3 regions of the Streptomyces altiplanensis genome follow, and region 2 is predicted to be linked to each of the others. Evidence: predicted binding sites of a transcription regulator. Region 2 holds the regulator's gene; each other region holds the start of a gene.
The links. The regulator HrcA, encoded in region 2, represses chaperone genes, less so after heat shock. The targets are predictions, from matches to a motif close to TTNGCACTCNGNNNNNCNGAGTGCNAA.

Region 1 (4,001 bases), on a different contig from region 2:
ACTGAACACGAATGCACATCAGGGATCCCCCCGAAACGGCAGGCGACAGGGTGTCAGCCGCACGGAGGGCCGGCGCCGCGGCCCGGGGCGTACGCGCGGTGGGGGCTGCGGGAGCCGCTCCGTCCGGCGCCGGCGCCCCCGGCCCGTAAACCGGACCGGCCCTTCGTCGTGGACCGCGTACCGACCCGCGACAAGGTCGTCTTCCTCACCTTCGGCGACGGCGCCGCCGAGGACTCCGCGTTCGTGCGGCTGGTCGACGAACTGAACCTGCCGGTCAGCGTGTTCCTGACGGACAGCGCGACCTCACCCGGACACGGCCGCTTCGACCGGCTGAGGCAGGCGGGCGGCGGCCCCGGCACGGTGCAGAACCACGGGGTCGGCCAGGTCTACCTGCCCGGTCTGCCGTACGCCGGACAGCGCGCCCAGATCTGCGGCCAGCGGGACCGCCTGGAGGCCCGCTTCGGCACCGGGCCGCGGCTCTTCAGGCCGCCCTACGGGGCGTACAACAACCAGACGCTGCGGGCGGCGGGCGACTGCGGGGCCGACGCGGTGGTGCTGTGGCGGGTTTCGGCGCGAGGCGGCGACCTGCGGTACGCGCGGGGCGGCCGGCTGCGGCCGGGCGACATCGTGCTCGCGTACCCCAGGGGCCCCGGTGAGCTCAAGGGGCCGGCGCTCACGGAGACGACGGTGCGGGTGCTGCGCAGCATCCAGGAACAGGGGTTCGCGGTGGCGCGGCTGGAGGACTACCTCTGAGGACCGCTTCGGGGGACTGCCTCCGAGAACTGCCTCCGAGAACGGCCTTCGAGAACTCCTTCCGAGGACTGCCTCCGACGCGGCCGGGCACCGGGGCGGGAACACGCGCGGCGGCGCTGAATTGGCACTCGGCTTGACCGAGTGCTAACCGCGTCATAGTCTCGGCGTTGGCACTCTCCACCGGCGAGTGCCAATAGTAGCGACGGGCAGGTCCGGCACCCGCGACGACGGATCCACCTGGTCGCCACCCCACATCAGTTAACCCCGTGAGATCTCCGAAGGGGGAGACCGGACCGTGACGACCACCAGCTCCAAGGTTGCCATCAAGCCGCTCGAGGACCGCATTGTGGTCCAGCCGCTCGACGCCGAGCAGACCACCGCCTCTGGCCTGGTCATTCCGGACACCGCCAAGGAGAAGCCCCAGGAGGGCGTCGTCCTGGCCGTGGGCCCGGGCCGCTTCGAGAACGGCGAGCGCCTGCCGCTCGACGTATCCGTCGGCGATGTCGTGCTGTACAGCAAGTACGGCGGCACCGAGGTGAAGTACAGCGGCGAGGAGTACCTCGTCCTCTCGGCTCGCGACGTGCTCGCGATCATCGAGAAGTAACTCGCCCCAAGATTGCTTTTGATCTGCGCCCCTGGCCCCCAGCGATTGCCGGGCGGCCCGGGGCGCATTTCGTTTGAGAGGACAGAGAAGCTCCATGGCGAAGATTCTGAAGTTCGACGAGGACGCCCGTCGCGCCCTCGAGCGCGGCGTCAACAAGCTTGCCGACACGGTGAAGGTGACGATCGGCCCCAAGGGCCGCAACGTCGTCATCGACAAGAAGTTCGGCGCCCCCACCATCACCAACGACGGTGTCACGATCGCGCGTGAGGTCGAGCTCGACGACCCGTACGAGAACCTGGGCGCCCAGCTCGTGAAGGAGGTGGCGACCAAGACCAACGACATCGCGGGTGACGGCACCACCACCGCCACCGTGCTGGCCCAGGCGCTGGTCCGCGAGGGCCTGCGCAACGTCGCCGCCGGCGCTTCCCCGGCCGCCCTGAAGAAGGGCATCGACGCCGCGGTCAAGGCGGTCTCCGAGGACCTCCTCGCGACGGCCCGCCCGATCGACGACAAGTCCGACATCGCCGCCGTGGCCGGGCTCTCCGCCCAGGACTCGCAGGTCGGCGAGCTCATCGCCGAGGCGATGGACAAGGTCGGCAAGGACGGTGTCATCACCGTCGAGGAGTCCAACACCTTCGGCCTGGAGCTCGACTTCACCGAGGGCATGGCCTTCGACAAGGGCTACCTCTCGCCGTACATGGTGACCGACCAGGAGCGCATGGAGGCCGTCCTCGACGACCCGTACATCCTGATCCACCAGGGCAAGATCGGCTCGATCCAGGACCTGCTGCCGCTGCTGGAGAAGGTCATCCAGGCCGGCGCCTCCAAGCCGCTGCTGATCATCGCCGAGGACGTCGAGGGCGAGGCCCTGTCGACCCTGGTCGTCAACAAGATCCGCGGCACCTTCAACGCCGTCGCGGTGAAGGCCCCCGGCTTCGGCGACCGCCGCAAGGCCATGCTCGGCGACATCGCCACCCTCACCGGTGCGACCGTCATCGCCGAGGAGGTCGGCCTCAAGCTCGACCAGGCCGGTCTCGACGTGCTGGGCACCGCCCGCCGCGTGACCGTCACCAAGGACGACACGACGATCGTCGACGGCGGAGGCAACGCCGACGAGGTCGTCGGCCGCGTCAACCAGATCAAGGCCGAGATCGAGTCCACCGACTCCGACTGGGACCGCGAGAAGCTCCAGGAGCGCCTCGCGAAGCTGGCCGGCGGCGTGTGCGTGATCAAGGTCGGCGCCGCCACCGAGGTGGAGCTGAAGGAGAAGAAGCACCGTCTGGAGGACGCCATCTCCGCGACCCGCGCCGCGGTCGAGGAGGGCATCGTCTCCGGTGGTGGCTCCGCCCTGGTCCACGCCGCCAAGGTGCTCGAGGGCGGTCTGGGCAAGACCGGCGACGAGGCCACGGGTGTCGCGGTCGTCCGCCGCGCCGTCGTCGAGCCGCTGCGCTGGATCGCCGAGAACGCCGGCCTCGAGGGCTACGTCATCACCGCCAAGGTGAGCGAGCTCGACAAGGGCCACGGCTTCAACGCCGCGACCGGCGAGTACGGCGACCTGGTCAAGGCCGGTGTCATCGACCCGGTCAAGGTCACCCGCTCCGCGCTGGAGAACGCCGCGTCCATCGCGTCGCTGCTGCTCACGACCGAGACCCTGGTCGTCGAGAAGCCGGCCGAGGAAGAGGCGGACGCCGGCCACGGCCACGGCGGCCACGGCCACAGCCACTGACGTCGTACGACGTGTGAGGGCCCCCGTTCCCACCACCGCCCGGTGGCGGGAACGGGGGCCTTGTCGTCGGGTTCAGCGGACTGCGCCGAGCTGCCGCATCAGGCCCAGCGCGTCCATGTGCCACCAGCCTTCCCGGATCATTCCGTCCTGGAAGCAGAAGATCGTGGTGCCGGTCATGGTGCACTGCTTGCCGGTGGGGGCGATGCCCATGAAGTCGCCCTTGTGCATGCCGGTCCACGTCCACAGCGTGACCACGTCGTCCCCCTCCGACACCTGCTTGTCGAGGACGAAGCTGAAGTCGAAGGCACTGCGCCAGCCGGTCACGTCACCGCGGATGGCGTCGATGCCGGCCACCGTGTCCTCCTCCTTGAGGACGTCGTGGTCCCGGTAGTCGGCCGCGAACAGTTCGTCAATGGCGTCGAGGTTGCCCCCGGCGGCGACCTCGTGGAAGAAACGGCGGGCGGTCGCCGCGTTCAGCTGCTCCTCACGGATGACGTCGAGGTCCGTGAACGAGGGCATCCCGTCGCAGAGCGCCACCATTTCCTGGAAGATCCGGTCCGTCTCCGGCAGGTGGGAGTTCTTCATCGCCTCTTCGTGCGACGGGAACTCGACGATCTCGACGTAGTGGTTCGCCCGGGAGCGGTCCTTGCCGACGATGTTGTGCGTGGCGGTCCGCTTGCCCTTGGTCTGCTCGGCCCACCGGTCCATGAGCTGGTTCATGTCGTCGGACCGCTCGGTCGTGTAGTCGATTATCTGTACGAATTTCATGACGCCTCCCGCGCTGGGATGGGACACGTCCATCTTAGTGAAATGCGCGTTATACCCCCTTTCAGGCCGAGTGGCGCAGGGACTCCGGACGGACCGGGTCGGCGAAGGGCAGGCCCTGTGCGTAACGCTCCAGCTCGTCCAGCGCCTGGT
Region 2 (4,001 bases):
TCGGTCTCGGCCGCGAGGACCTCGACCAGCCGCCCGGCGGGCATCTCGCGCGCCATCCGGTGCCCCTGCCCCGCCCACAGCGCCATGCCCTGGGGGTCGCCCGCCTTGGCCGCGGCCTTGCGCAGGCCGGAGGTGATGTGGTGCACCTGGGGGTAGGCGGCGGGGGCGTACGGGCCGTGCTCACGCATGAAGCGGTTCACCAGGCCGCGGGCTGGACGTCCCGAGAAGGCCCGGGTGAGTTCCGTGCGGACGAACAGCGGGTTGGTCATGGCCTGCTTGTGCAGGACGTTGGCACCGGACTCGGGGCAGACCAGGAACGCCGTGCCGAGCTGCGCCGCGTCCGCGCCCAGCGCGAGGACCGCGGCGATCTGCGCGCCGCGCATCAGGCCGCCCGCCGCGACGATCGGCAGCTGCACGGTCTCGCGCACCTGCGTGATGAGGGAGAGCAGGCCGATGCCCGCGCCGTCGTTCTGGGGGTCGTCGCGGTGCGTCCCCTGGTGGCCGCCGGCCTCGATGCCCTGGACGCACACGGCGTCGGCGCCGCTCCACTGCGCGGCCTGGGCCTCTTCGGGCGTCGTGACGGTCACGACGGTGAGGGTGCCGGCCTTCGCGAAGGAGTCGAGGACGGGGCGGGCGGGGCAGCCGAAGGTGAAGGAGACGACGGGGACGGGGTCGTCGAGGAGGATGGCGAGCTTGGCTTCGTAGCCGTCGTCGGTGCAGTTGTCGGATTCGCCGAGGGGGGTTTCGTACCAGTCGGCCTCACCGGCGAGCTGGTGACGGTAGACCTCCACGGAGGCCGGGTCCGCGTGGCTCGGCTGCGGCATGAAGAGATTGACGCCGAAGGGCCGGCCGGTCAGGCCCCGCAGCTGCTTGATCTCCTCGTACATGCCGTCCGCGGTCTTGTACCCGGCGGCGAGGAACCCGAGACCGCCGGCGTCACAGACGGCGGCGGCGAGCTGAGGACTGGAGGCGCCGCCCGCCATGGGGGCCTGCACGATCGGATAACGGAAAAGATCGGTCAGTGCGGAGGACATGAACGCATAGTTTCATGTCCTCCGCACTGCGCCGAATCGAGGCTTCCGCCCCTTGGCGGGCGCGCGCCTACCGCCCGTTGAAGGCATCCTTCAGGCGCGAGAACAGACCCTGCTGCCCCGGCTGACCGCACCCCCGGGGGCCAACCCCCGGACCCCCGGCCGCGCGCCTACCGCCCGTTGAACGCGTCCTTCAGGCGCGAGAACAGACCCTGCTGCCCCGGCTGGAACTGGCCCGTCGGGCGCTCCTCGCCGCGCAGCTTCGCGAGTTGGCGCAGCAGGTCCTCCTGCTGCGGGTCCATCTTCGTGGGGGTCAGCACCTCCACGTGCACGATCAGGTCGCCGCGGCCGCCGCCCCGCAGGTGCGTGACACCGCGCCCGTGCAGCGGGATCGACTGGCCGGACTGCGTGCCCGGACGGACGTCGATCTCCTCCGTCCCGTCGAGCGTCTCCAGCGGGCACTTCGTGCCCAGCGCCGCCGCCGTCATCGGGATGGTGACCGTGCAGTGCAGGTCGTCGCCGCGCCGCTGGAACACCGCGTGCGGCAGCTCGTGGATCTCGACGTACAGGTCGCCGGCGGGGCCGCCGCCGGGGCCGACCTCGCCCTCGCCCGCGAGCTGGATCCGCGTGCCGTTGTCGACACCGGCCGGGATCTTGACCGTCAGCGTCCGGCGCGAGCGCACGCGCCCGTCACCGGCGCACTCCGGGCACGGGGTCGGCACGACCGTGCCGAAGCCCTGGCACTGCGGGCAGGGGCGCGAGGTCATGACCTGGCCCAGGAAGGACCGGGTGACCTGCGAGACCTCACCGCGGCCGCGGCACATGTCGCAGGTCTGGGCGGAGGTGCCGGGAGCGGCGCCCTCGCCCGAGCACGTCGTACACACGACGGCCGTGTCGACCTGGATGTCCTTGGTCGTGCCGAAGGCCGCCTCGTTGAGGTCGATCTCCAGCCGGATCATCGCGTCCTGGCCGCGCCGCGTGCGCGACCTCGGGCCGCGCTGCGACGCCGTTCCGAAGAACGCGTCCATGATGTCCGAGAAGTTCCCGAAGCCGCCCTGGCCGAAGCCGCCGGCTCCGCCGCCCGCCTGCGAGAGCGGGTCGCCGCCGAGGTCGTAGACCTGCTTCTTCTGCGGGTCCGACAACACCTCGTACGCGGCGTTGATCTCCTTGAAGCGTTCCTGCGTCTTGGGATCGGGATTCACGTCCGGGTGGAGCTCGCGCGCCAGCCGCCGGAATGCCTTCTTGATCTCGTCCTGGGATGCGTCGCGGCGTACGCCGAGTACGGCGTAGTAGTCGGTGGCCACTTACGACTCCGCCAGGATCTGTCCGACGTAACGTGCCACTGCGCGTACCGCTCCCATCGTTCCGGGGTAGTCCATGCGGGTCGGTCCGACCACGCCGAGTTTGGCGACTGCTTCGTCGCCCGAACCGTAGCCGACCGCGACGACGGACGTGGAGCTGAGCCCCTCATGGGCGTTCTCGTGCCCGATTCGTACGGTCATGCCCGAGTCCGTTGCCTCACCCAGCAGCTTGAGGAGCACGACCTGCTCCTCCAGCGCCTCCAGCACCGGCCGGATGGTGAGGGGGAAATCATGTCCGAAGCGGGTGAGATTGGCGGTACCGCCGATCATCAGCCGCTCCTCGGTCTCCTCGACCAGAGTCTCCAGGAGGGTGGACAGAACCGTCGAAACGGTTCCCCGGTCCTCCTTGTCGAAGGATTCGGGGAGGTCCTGCACCAGCTGCGGTACGTCCGCGAAGCGGCGTCCCACGACCCGGCTGTTGAGCCGGGCCCGCAGGTCCGCCAGGGACGTCTCGCCGAAGGGCGCGGGGCAGTCGATCATGCGCTGCTCGACCCGTCCGGTGTCCGTGATGAGCACGAGCATCAGACGGGCGGGGGCCAGCGAGAGGAGTTCCACGTGCCGCACCGTCGAGCGGGTCAGCGACGGGTACTGCACGACGGCGACCTGCCGGGTCAGCTGCGCGAGCAGCCGGACCGTACGGGCCACCACGTCGTCGAGGTCGACCGCTCCGTCCATGAAGTTCTGGATGGCGCGGCGCTCGGGCGACGACAGGGGCTTGACGCCCGCGAGCTTGTCGACGAACAGGCGGTAGCCCTTGTCCGTCGGGATGCGCCCGGCACTCGTGTGGGGCTGGGCGATGAAGCCCTCGTCCTCCAGGACGGCCATGTCGTTGCGGACCGTGGCCGGGGAGACGCCGAGCTTGTGCCGCTCGGTGAGCGCCTTGGAGCCGACGGGTTCCTCGGTGCCCACGTAGTCCTGGACGATGGCGCGCAGCACCTCGAGTCTGCGTTCGCTGAGCATCGCGCACACCTCCAGCTGTCGATCGTTGGCGTCTGCCTGGCACTCGCTGCGGGGGAGTGCCAGCAATCCCCCGGGCCAGTGTACGGCGGCGACGTACATACCTAGCAAGGGCGGCCGGTCACCTTACCCCGCGACGGCCCTGTTCAGCGGGCGGGAGCCCCGGGGGTGGGACTAGCGTCGCGGTATGGACGTCAGTTGGGAAGAGGCAGGCTGGGAACGGCTCGCACCGGGGGTGGGACGGCGGCGCATGCCGGTCTGGGACGCGACGGTGGGCCTGGTGGCCGGGAACGACGAGGGCTGCGGCTCCGCACTGCTGATCGACACGGGGGCGACACTGCGCGAGGGCGCGGAGCTCCGCGCCCAGGCACAGCGGCTTCTGGGCCCCGGCCGGAGAGTGACGCATATCGCTCTCACCCACCCCCACTTCGACCACGTCCTGGGCACGGCGGCGTTCGCGGGAGCCGAGGTGTACGGAGCGGTCGGCGTCGACGACCTGCTGCGGCGTGAGCGGGATGCGGTGCGGGACGACGCCGTGCGGCACGGGGTCGACCGGGGCGCGGCGGCGGAGGCGGCGGACGTCCTGGTCGCGCCGCACCACATGGTCTGCGGTGAGTGGACGCTGGACCTGGGCGGCGGCCGCCAGGTGCTG
Region 3 (4,001 bases), on a different contig from region 2:
TCGCCGGGTCGATGATGCCCTCGGCGATCATGTCGACGTACTCGCCGGTCGCGGCGTTCAGGCCGTGACCGATCGGCAGGTTGCGCACCTTCTCGACGATGACGCCACCCTCGAGGCCACCGTTGACGGCGATCTGCTTGAGCGGGGCCTCCAGCGCGAGACGCACGGCGTTGGCGCCGGTCGCCTCGTCGCCCGAGAGCTCGAGCTTCTCGAAGACGGCCGTGGCCTGGAGCAGAGCCACGCCACCACCGGCGACGATGCCCTCCTCGACGGCGGCCTTGGCGTTGCGCACCGCGTCCTCGATGCGGTGCTTGCGCTCCTTGAGCTCGACCTCGGTGGCGGCACCGGCCTTGATGACGGCCACGCCGCCGGCCAGCTTCGCCAGGCGCTCCTGGAGCTTCTCGCGGTCGTAGTCCGAGTCGGAGTTCTCGATCTCGGCACGGATCTGGTTGACGCGGCCCTGGACCTGGTCGCTGTCACCGGCGCCGTCGACGATCGTCGTCTCGTCCTTGGTGATGACGACCTTGCGGGCGCGGCCGAGCAGGTCGAGACCGGCGTTCTCCAGCTTGAGGCCGACCTCCTCGGAGATGACGGTGCCACCGGTGAGGATGGCGATGTCGCCGAGCATGGCCTTGCGGCGGTCACCGAAGCCCGGAGCCTTGACGGCGACGGACTTGAAGGTGCCACGGATCTTGTTGACGACGAGCGTGGACAGCGCCTCGCCCTCGACGTCCTCCGCGATGATCAGCAGCGGCTTGCCCGACTGCATGACCTTCTCCAGCAGCGGAAGGAGGTCCTTCACGTTGGAGATCTTGGAGTTGACGATCAGGATGTACGGGTCGTCGAGCGACGACTCCATGCGCTCCATGTCGGTGGCGAAGTACGCCGAGATGTAGCCCTTGTCGAAGCGCATGCCCTCGGTGAGCTCAAGCTCCAGACCGAAGGTCTGCGACTCCTCGACGGTGATGACGCCTTCCTTGCCGACCTTGTCCATCGCCTCGGCGATGAGCTCGCCGATCTGGGTGTCGGCGGCGGAGATGGAGGCCGTGGAAGCGATCTGCTCCTTGGTCTCCACGTCCTTGGCCTGCTCAAGGAGAGCGGCGGAGACGGCCTCGACGGCCTTCTCGATGCCGCGCTTGAGGGCCATCGGGTTGGCGCCGGCGGCGACGTTGCGCAGGCCCTCGCGGACCAGAGCCTGGGCGAGGACGGTCGCGGTCGTCGTGCCGTCACCGGCGACGTCGTCGGTCTTCTTCGCGACTTCCTTGACCAGCTCGGCGCCGATCTTCTCGTACGGGTCCTCGAGCTCGATCTCCTTGGCGATGGAAACACCATCGTTGGTGATCGTGGGGGCGCCCCACTTCTTCTCGAGGACGACGTTGCGGCCCTTGGGGCCGAGGGTGACCTTGACGGCGTCGGCGAGCTGGTTCATCCCGCGCTCGAGACCGCGCCGTGCCTCCTCGTCGAACGCGATGATCTTGGCCATGTGAAGTGGTCCTCCCGGACTGGGGTGGATTCTCCGGACCGAGTGGCGCCCGCGACGGACGGCCAGCCTGCCTGGTGGTTTTCCTTGTCCCACCCGGCCTGCGGGCCTCACCGGCCCGGTCCTTCTGTCACTCTCACTGGGAGAGTGCTAACAGTGCTAACGCCAATGATTAGCACTCGACCCCTTCGAGTGCAAGCGTCCCCCTCCGATGTGGACAGACGGTCCGGGGACACGCGGCACGCAGGAAGGGCCTGCACCCGGTGTGGGTGCAGGCCCTTCCTGCGTGAGTGCGTCGGTGGCCGATCGCGCCGGGATCAGACGGCGAGCTTGACCATGTCCGCCTGCGGACCCTTCTGGCCCTGCGAGATCTCGAACTCGACTCGCTGACCTTCTTCAAGGGTGCGGTAACCGTCCATCTGGATCGCGCTGTAGTGGACGAAAACATCCGCACCACCGTCGACCGCGATGAAGCCGTACCCCTTCTCCGCGTTGAACCACTTGACGGTGCCCTGAGCCATGCCTAACTCCCCTATTACTGGCCCTTGCACGGGACCGCACTTCGCGGACCCGGGTCAGATCTCCACCCTCCGACAGGAGAGGGCGTGCGCCGGAACGCGTCGACCGCGGCTGAATGTATCCGCCCAACTGCCCTCTGCAACAGGTCAATCGGGCGAGAAATCTGGGCGCGGCCGAACACTCGAATATGAGGAATTCCCTGGTTTCCAGGGCAAGTCGGGCCGGACAAGGCGCGCATTGGCGGCAATCGGCTCGAACACTTTGGCTGCTTCTTGTCGCACGGGGACGCATTCTCATATGCGTCCGGCAAAGGCAGCGGAGGGGGTTTCCCCAACTCTACCCCGCTCAACCCTGCAGAATTGCCCCCTCCGCTTCTGTGGCGGAGGGGGCAAGGCGCGTGACGAGGGCGGTGCGGCGGCGGATCAGCCTCCGGCGACGGCCGGGATGATCGAGACGCCTGCGCCGTCCGGCGTGGCCGTCTCCAGGCCCTGCTCGAAGCGCACGTCGTCGTCGTTCACGTACACGTTCACGAAGCGGCGCAGCTTGCCCTGGTCGTCCAGGACCCGGGCCGCGATGCCCGCGTGGTTCTTCTCCAGGTCGGCGATGACCTCGGCGAGGGTCGCGCCCTCGGCCGCGACCTCGGCCCTGCCGTCCGTGTACGTACGGAGAATCGTCGGAATGCGGACGTTGACACTCATGCGAGGCCAGCCTCTCGGAAAGAGTCCAGGTTGGGGCGGATGACGGCGGACTGGCCCGTGGTCGGGGCCACCGCCTCAAGGGTCTTCAGGCCGTCGCCCGTGTTGAGCACGACGGTCGTGAGGGCCGGGTCCAGCAGGCCGGCCTCGATGAGCTTCCTGGTGACGCCGACGGTCACGCCGCCCGCGGTCTCCGCGAAGATGCCCTCCGTCTCGGCCAGCAGCTTGATCGACTCGACGACCTGCTCGTCGTCGACGTCCTCGACCGCGCCGCCCGTGCGGCGGGCGATGTCCAGGACGTACGGGCCGTCGGCCGGGTTGCCGATCGCCAGCGACTTGGCGATCGTGTTCGGCTTCTGCGGCCGTACGACGTCGTGCCCGGCCTTGAAGGCCGTCGACACCGGGGAGCAGCCCTCCGCCTGGGCGCCGAAGATCTTGTACGGCTTGTCCTCGACCAGGCCCAGGGCGATGAGCTCCTTGAGCCCCTTGTCGATCTTCGTGAGCTGCGAGCCCGAGGCGATCGGGATGACGAGCTGGTCCGGGATCTCCCAGCCCAGCTGCTCGCAGATCTCGTACGCCAGGGTCTTGGAGCCCTCGCCGTAGTACGGGCGCAGGTTGACGTTGACGAATCCCCAGCCCTCACCCAGCGGGTCGCCGATGAGCTCGGAGCAGAAACGGTTGACGTCGTCGTAGTTTCCCTCGATGCCGACCAGGTCGCCACCGTAGACGGAGGCCATGACGACCTTGCCCTGCTCCAGGTCGTGCGGGATGAACACGCAGGAGCGGAAGCCGGCCCGCGCGGCGGCGGCGCCGACCGCGCCGGCGAGGTTGCCGGTGGAGGAGCAGGAGAGCGTGGTGAAGCCGAACGCGCGTGCGGCCTCGACGGCGATGGCGACGACGCGGTCCTTGAAGGAGTGCGTCGGGTTGCCGGAGTCGTCCTTGACGTACAGACCACCGGTGACACCCAGCTCGCGGGCCAGGTTGTCGGCCTTGACGAGCTTGGTGAAGCCCGGGTTCAGGCTGGGCTTGGACGCCACGTCGGCGGGCACGGGCAGCAGCGGCGCGTAGCGCCAGATGTTGTCCGGTCCGGCCTCGATCCGCTTGCGCAGCGCCTCGGCGTCACCGAGCGGGAGGTCGTAGGCGACCTCGAGAGGACCGAAACAGGAAGAACAGGCGAAGATCGGGCCGAGTTCGAATCGCTCTCCGCACTCGCGGCAGGAAAGCGCGGTGGCGGGGCCCAGGTCTACGGGCTGGGAATGCGAGTCGGTGGCGCTTGCATCGGTTTCGACGGTCTGCACAGCCATGGT

Region 1: a site for HrcA is predicted at 875-901, ahead of groES (co-chaperone GroES). Genes of this name have one in related genera too.
Region 3: a site for HrcA is predicted at 1,608-1,634, ahead of groL (chaperonin GroEL). Genes of this name have one in related genera too.

What each region holds. Positions count from the first base shown of each region.
Region 1 covers NZ_JBSFUB010000040.1:8-4,008, forward strand. Annotated here, with positions in the region: gene ACWD0Y_RS18900 (polysaccharide deacetylase family protein) at 169-753, shown strand; gene groES (co-chaperone GroES) at 1,049-1,357, shown strand; gene groL (chaperonin GroEL) at 1,452-3,083, shown strand; gene ACWD0Y_RS18915 (ester cyclase) at 3,156-3,851, opposite strand; gene ACWD0Y_RS18920 (hydroxyacid dehydrogenase) at 3,913-4,001, opposite strand, start outside.
Region 2 covers NZ_JBSFUB010000043.1:41,139-45,139, reverse strand. Annotated here, with positions in the region: gene ACWD0Y_RS19870 (nitronate monooxygenase) at 1-1,034, opposite strand, end outside; gene dnaJ (molecular chaperone DnaJ) at 1,202-2,335, opposite strand; gene hrcA (heat-inducible transcriptional repressor HrcA) at 2,336-3,352, opposite strand; gene ACWD0Y_RS19855 (MBL fold metallo-hydrolase) at 3,537-4,001, shown strand, end outside.
Region 3 covers NZ_JBSFUB010000050.1:28,004-32,004, reverse strand. Annotated here, with positions in the region: gene groL (chaperonin GroEL) at 1-1,483, opposite strand, end outside; gene ACWD0Y_RS21610 (cold-shock protein) at 1,798-2,001, opposite strand; gene ACWD0Y_RS21605 (MoaD/ThiS family protein) at 2,422-2,697, opposite strand; gene thrC (threonine synthase) at 2,694-3,998, opposite strand.